2 regions of the Muribaculum sp. NM65_B17 genome follow, and region 2 is predicted to be linked to the other one. Evidence: riboswitches for the same ligand, from Rfam matches in the RefSeq annotation. Region 2 holds a riboswitch; the other holds the start of a gene.
What was found. A riboswitch is a leader RNA that binds a small molecule or an ion and turns the genes downstream of it on or off. The one in region 2 is predicted to bind cobalamin.

Region 1 (3,572 bases), on a different contig from region 2:
GTGTTGACACCCCGCCGAATGCGGCGAGCTGTTCGGTCATAGTGCTACCAGCAATCGCAAGAATGGGAATGAAAAGCGCGGCTGTTGCTGTATGGCTGATAAAGTTGGCCATAAGATAGCAGAGCAATCCGGAGCCGATGATGACAGCCAGCGGAGACCATGAAGCAAACGGCACAGCCTCTATCAGATGGGCTGCAAGACCCGACTCCTTCATGGCCACTCCGAGGGCGAAAGCTCCGGCGATCATCCATAGTATGCTCCACGAAAGCTGTTCGAGGTCGCGTTTGGTTATCACACCGGCCATACAGAGGACGGCAACCGGAAGCATAGCCACTACATTGGCGTTCACGCCGGTCACGGAGTCTGTTAGCCAAAGCAGAATGGTGATTCCGAATGTGACATACACAAGAATATCCTTCCAGTCCGATTCGTGATCCGATTCTATTTTCAGATGTATTTCTTTCTGTTTGAAGGGGAAAAGGTGTTTGAGTACAAACCATGCTATAAAGAGAAGCACCATTGTGAGCGGCACCATCACCATCATCCACTGTCCGAAACCGATGCCCATATCCATGCCGTCGGGGTCGTTGAGAAACTTCAGGGCGATGGCATTGGGCGGTGTTCCTATCGGAGTGCCCATGCCGCCGATATTGGCTCCGACAGGAATGGCAAGCGCAAGTCCTATCTTGCCTTTGCCATCAGGAGGCAATGCGCTCAGCACAGGTGCGAGAAATGTCAGCATCATCGCAGCCGTGGCCGTGTTGCTGATAAACATGGAGAAAACGGCGGTGACAAGAATGAAGCCGAGCAGCACGTTTTCAGATTTGGTTCCGAAAGGCATCAGCATGACTTTTGCCAATTTTACGTCCAGCCCAGACTTAGTGGCGGCTATCGCTATTATGAAGCCTCCGATGAAAAGCATGATTGTCGGGTCGGCGAAGCAATGCAGCAGATCAGTGTTGCTGACAAGATTGCTGAATTTTTCGCCGTCGGCACCGGTCTGGAAAAACCATAGCGCACTGTTGGATGCGCAGAAAAGAAGCAGGACAACCACCACAAGAGATGTCGTCCAAGCCGGTACTGCATCGAACAACCACATGAGTGCGGCGAATACAAAAATTGCCAGCACGCGATGCTCGACAGTGGTTAATCCGGGAAGACCATAAACAGACGACGGGGCAACCCAGAGAAACAATGGAATTGTGATTGCGAGCAAGAGTTTGAGAGCTTTTATGCCTATTGGATTGCGGTTGTTGCGATGCTCTCTTTTCCATTGATGGTATTCCTCCACCAAATGGAAGCCGTGAAACATTGTAAACATGATATTCGATAGGTCTGAAAGGTTATTTACGATGCTTCATGTAACGCGGATGTACACCTGTGAGATAGAAACCGCTCACAAGGTCAATCTCACAGTCCTCACAAATCGGACCGCCGTAATTGAACAGGATGTACGACAACTGCTTGTTGTCGAGTCTGGAGTTTTTCAGCCAATTCTGAACATCAGGAAATTCAAATTGAAATTCCTTTTCGCACCTCGGACATTTCATAACGCAATGAGCTGTTAAGGTGGAAAAGATCTGATAAGGACGTTTTGGCAAACCTGAATGACAATGCACAATAAATCGGCCCCGACTTCACGTCGCGGCCAATGGAGCAGTCTGAATCCGTAAAACCCATGTCATCTGACACTGCTCTTATAGGTGTCATGCTGTAGCCAAATCTCTTCATCTCAAAATCTAATCCACGAGATTATTGAAAATGTTAACTCGCATGGCAGGTCTCCTGACTTGTTCCCCTTCCGGACGGTCTTCCCGACCGCCTTGGCGGTCAGTGACACTGATGTCGTGTCCGGCAGGTTCAATGGAACTTACAGTAGCGGGTCTGTTCAGGTCTTTCACCTGATTCCCTTTTAATCGCCAAGGCTGTGAACCCCCGGCGAACCAATGCGACTGCAAAATTAATAAACAAATCCGAATTAATGAAATTTTTCCTTAATTTTATTCGAAAGATTCCAATCTTCAGGAGTGTACCCCATACGAAGCCGATGCACTTCGTGTCATGCTGGGAATAGCCTCAGGAAAAATGACAATGGAGACAATGCCTCAGCATGACCACACCAATGTCAACCGCTATCTCAACTTCGGATGCGACAAGGAGTGCACCGGAACCGACAGTGTACGGGCACATCGACAGACGCGGGCACTGGAGCTTATGAAATCCGTGTCGCGCTATGTCGGCAAGGATGAGATAATCGACATCACCACCGCGCTGCTTACAATCTCTTCAGATTCAAAAGCTATCGAGACCGTTATCAGCAATCTTCCGAAAAGAGAGCATCACGACAGTAATTCCAATACAGGACAGACGACAGTAAACGCTCCGACAGGGAAATAGACAATATCATATCCGACATTCTTTCCCTGCCCTTCATTGTGTTTTATAACAATGACAGATGACTTCGGCAATACAATACGACAGGATAAAGGGCATGGGTGCCGGGAAGATTTGAAAATTATTGCAAGCTGTGATTATATCATGGGGGAACAAGGACAAGGAATCTTTTTGGCCTCCCGATTATAATCCCGACAACGGCAGTCAAATCCGGGAATGACCACATAATAAAAACATCGTATGACAATCAGGAACATGGAACATAAAAACACCTATCCCTTTTCATCCGTCAGCTTCCGGCTGCCAGCTGAAGCCGTCGAATGGCTGTCGGAAACAACCACCGATAACGACGGCAACGAAATCCGGAACATGGCAATCTTCGGCGGTCTGCTGAAAGACATGAGAACCACACCCGGATATGATGCCGGATACCGCAGACCGCTCAACCTCCAGCCGGGACAAGCGCAGTTCTCGGAAATCAGCCTCGCCGACAAATGGAATCTCGGACGGAAGAAGACGCACAATATTCTCGCGAGGATGGAGGCCGCAGGGCTGGTCAGAATATTCAACTCCCGTATCGGGTCGGCCCTTTCATTCACCTGCATATCAGGCTGGGAAAACCCGGACGGAGAGGTTATAGCCAACGGATTCTTCGCAGATTGAGAGCCACGCCGGATGTGCCATGAACCACCGTGATTACATGCAGGGAGACCTTAGTTTCTGATTTGGTGTTACCCTCGCTCCGCTCTGTTGCCCCAAAACGCCTCGCCGCTCCCTGCGGTCACGGTCATGGCCGCTCGCAGGCTTGCACCCAGACAATCAGTTTTACAAATCACAGAATACCACTTATATGGGCAAAACAAAGAGAAAGACTCTGCCGCCGGAGGCTGTGCGCTCATGCACCGTCACCACGAAGATGACAGCCGCAGAGCGTCGGAAGATACGCGAAATAGCCGCCAGATACAATTTGACACCGAGCGACTACATGCGGCACAGGGCACTTGGATATGAGCCGCCATCGGCACTTACAGCCGAGGAATCGGCGATGCTCCGCAACCTTGACGGATGCCGCGTCGATATACTCAATTTCGCCAACGCCCTTGCCGGAGAGAGTGGCATCGAGATTGATGCGGCAATGCAGGACATTCATCTTGCAAAGGTAATCAAGGATTATCATG
Region 2 (3,572 bases):
GCCTTTCAGGCCCTATGGTCAGCGACCTCGTGACGGCAACTCTTACCGGCATGGGCTTCGATGTTGTCAACATCGGACTTGCTTCAACCCCTACCACCGAGCTTGCCGTAGTCATGGAGAAGGCCTGCGGAGGTATCATCATAACCGCTTCGCACAATCCCAAGCAGTGGAACGCTCTCAAATTGTTGAATGAGAACGGTGAGTTCCTGAATGACGCTCAGGGCAAGGAGGTGCTTGCAATTGCCGAGGCCGACGACTATTCGTTTGCTGAAGTAGACGCTCTCGGTCATGTATACAGCAATGAAACCTACAATCGCCGTCACATCGACTCGGTGCTTGCGCTTGACCTCGTTGATGTCGACGCTATCGCCAAGGCCGACTTCACCGTGGCTGTCGACGCTGTCAACTCGGTGGGCGGCATCGTTATCCCGCAGTTGCTTCGCGCCCTCGGTGTGAAGAACATCATTGAGCTGAATTGCGAGGCTACAGGAAAGTTTGCCCACACTCCCGAGCCCATCCCTGAAAACCTCACTCAGATTGCCGACCTCATGCATGACGGTAAGGCCGATGTGGGCTTCGTTGTCGATCCTGATGTCGACCGTCTTGCAATCGTGATGGAAAACGGTGAGATGTTTGTCGAGGAGTACACTCTTGTGGCCGTGGCCGACTATGTACTCAGCCACACTCCCGGCTCTACTGTTTCCAATCTCAGCTCGTCACGCGCATTGCGTGATGTCACCCGTCGACACGGCTGTGAATATTCGGCCGCTGCTGTGGGCGAGGTCAATGTAGTGACAAAGATGAAGGAAACCGGAGCCGTGATAGGCGGTGAAGGTAACGGCGGTGTCATATATCCCGCATCCCACTATGGCCGTGACGCACTGGTGGGTGTGGCTCTGTTCCTCACACTGCTGGCCAAGAGCGGCAAGAAGGTGTCGGAGCTCAAGGCTACCTATCCCGAATATGCCATAGCAAAGAATAAAATACAGCTTACCCCCGACATTGATGTCGACGCAATACTCGAGGCTGTAAAGAAGCGTTACGCTTCCGAAACGATAACCGACATCGACGGTGTGAAGATTGACTTTCCCGACTGCTGGGTTCATCTGCGTAAGTCCAATACCGAACCCATAATACGCATCTATTCCGAGGCGTCGACCATGGAGAAGGCCGATGCTCTTGCTCAGGATATAAAATCGGTTATAGCTTCGCTTGCATAAGGGGCTGTAAATCCATGAGTTATTTGAAATCAAGGGCGTTGAATCAGTTCAGCACCCTTGATTTTTTTGCACAGTTAGCGGAAAAGTTATAAATTTGCGCTCGCATTGGTTCGCTGTCGCGTTATCTGCGTGCGGCGATAAAAAGGGAACACGGGTGAGAATCCCGGACAGTCCCGCTGCGGTAATTTCCGGCAATGCATCGGTATCTTAGGCCACTGAAGCTCTTATGTCGGCTTTGGGAAGGCGTCCGATGACAGGAATAAGTCCGAAGACCTGCCAATTGCACATTGTGTAATGATTCTCTTTCGAGGACGAGAGAACACATATTTATCTTTTTAATGCAATTGACCTTAAAGAAGTCACGGTGTTTCATGCCGTTGTTTGTGTGGATGGTTCTGCATTCGTTGAGTGCGGAGGCTGCCGTTGCTTCGGTGCCCGATGACTCCATAACGATGCAGCGCATTGACGATGTAGTCATAGAGGCCCGACGCTCTCCCATAAAGGTTTCTACGGCGGCTCCTGTGCAGACTCTCTCAGGAACGGAGCTTACCCGGCTGGGTATCCAGAACATGGCCGACGCAGTGCGACGCTTTGCCGGTGCCAATGTGCGTGACTATGGCGGCGTGGGAGGATTGAAGACGGTGTCGGTGCGTAACATGGGTGCGGCCCACACAGGAGTGAGTTACGACGGAGCGCCTGTAAGCAATTGTCAGGCGGGACAGATTGACATAGGGCGTTTTTCGCTCGACAATGTGTCGATGCTGTCGCTTGCCATCGGGCAGAACGAGGATCTGCTACAGCCCGCAAAGCTCTATGCATCGGCGGGAGTGCTGAGCATCGTTACCCAGCGGCCCGTATTCGACGGCGACGACAAGTCGGCATTTCAAGTGAAGATAAAGGGCGGCTCGTTCGGCTACATAACTCCCGCAGTGCGTTGGTGGCAGAAGTTGGGCGAAAACACCGTCACTTCGCTCGAAGGCGATTACATGAGAGCCGATGGCAACTATCCCTTCAGGCTTGTCAACGGAAAGTATGTCACCGAGGAGCGACGCAACAATTCGGCGATAACATCATGGCACGGCGAAGGCAATCTGTATCACACATTTGCCGACAGCAGCAACTTGCAGGTAAAGGGTTACTACTATTACTCCAAGCGAGGACTGCCCGGCCCCGTGACATTGTATAATCCCGTTTCCGATGAAACGTTGTGGGACAAGAACGCATTCGTTCAGGTGAAATACCGAAAGGAGTTTTCCGACAAGTGGAACTTTCAGGCTCAGGCCAAGTATAATTACGGATGGAATCGTGACCGTGATCTCGGACCGCAGTATTCCGACGGAGTATATTCGGCCACACATCGCCAGAACGAGTACTACGTGACGGCTTCGGCCGTGTATCGTCCCGTGCAGCCCCTTCAGATTGCATTGGCGCAGGATGCTGCCGTAAACACTCTCCACAGCACTATGCCCGAATGTCCGTTCCCTACGCGTTACACCTCACTGACTGCGCTCAATGTGCGTTACCGCCTCAATGGGCTCACCGTCAACGGAGTGTTGCTCGGAACCTATATCAACGAAAGGGTTAAGGCGGGCAAAAAGCCCGACGACCTGAGCCGGCTCTCGCCCGGAGTGTCGGTGAGCGTGCAGCCTTGGCGTGACGAGCAGCTCTATTTCAGGGCAATGTACAAGAGCACGTTCCGCACTCCCACGTTCAACGACCTCTACTACTATCGCCTCGGCAATCGCAAGCTGCGTCCCGAGAAGGCCGATGAATATAATATAGGTGTGACATGGAGCATTCTGCCGGCATCGTTCATGGATTACCTCTCGTTTACCGTCGACGGATATTTCAATAACGTAACCGACAAGATTGTCGCTTTCCCCACAACCTATGCATGGACGATGGCCAACTACGGCAAGGTGCATGTGACGGGAGTCGACATCACGCTTGCCTCGGCATTCTCGTTAAGCCGCAAGGTGCAGCTGACGCTTTCGGGTGCCTACACGTTTCAGAAGGCTGTCGACCTCACCGATCCCGACTCAAAGAGCTACAAGCATCAGTTGCCTTACACTCCCAGGCACAGCGGGAATGTGTCGGCTGTAATCGACATGCCCTGGGTTGATGTGGGCTATTCGATAGTGGGGGTGGGCAAGCGTTACTGCCTGTCGCAGAACATTCCCGTGAATAAGATTGACGGATATGCCGAGCACACCCTCACATTGTCGCATGAATTCCTGTTCCGCGGGTACAGACTTGACCTGCAGGGCGAAATAATAAATCTCACCGACAAGCAATATGATGTCATAAAGTACTATCCCATGCCCGGACGGTCATGGCGTGTGACTGGTACGT

Region 1: it holds a riboswitch for cobalamin, as region 2 does, so the genes downstream of both, E5354_RS02540 (hypothetical protein) here and E5354_RS09295 (TonB-dependent receptor plug domain-containing protein) in region 2, are expected to answer to the same signal.

What each region holds. Positions count from the first base shown of each region.
Region 1 is NZ_SRYY01000001.1:578,549-582,120, forward strand. Features, by position in the region: gene E5354_RS02535 (SLC13 family permease) at 1-1,321, opposite strand, end outside; gene E5354_RS02540 (hypothetical protein) at 1,344-1,550, opposite strand; cobalamin riboswitch at 1,758-1,963, opposite strand; gene E5354_RS02545 (hypothetical protein) at 2,086-2,397, shown strand; gene E5354_RS02550 (hypothetical protein) at 2,650-3,057, shown strand; gene E5354_RS14290 (plasmid mobilization protein) at 3,245-3,572, shown strand, end outside.
Region 2 is NZ_SRYY01000005.1:229,208-232,779, forward strand. Features, by position in the region: gene glmM (phosphoglucosamine mutase) at 1-1,220, shown strand, start outside; cobalamin riboswitch at 1,310-1,516, shown strand; gene E5354_RS09295 (TonB-dependent receptor plug domain-containing protein) at 1,610-3,572, shown strand, end outside.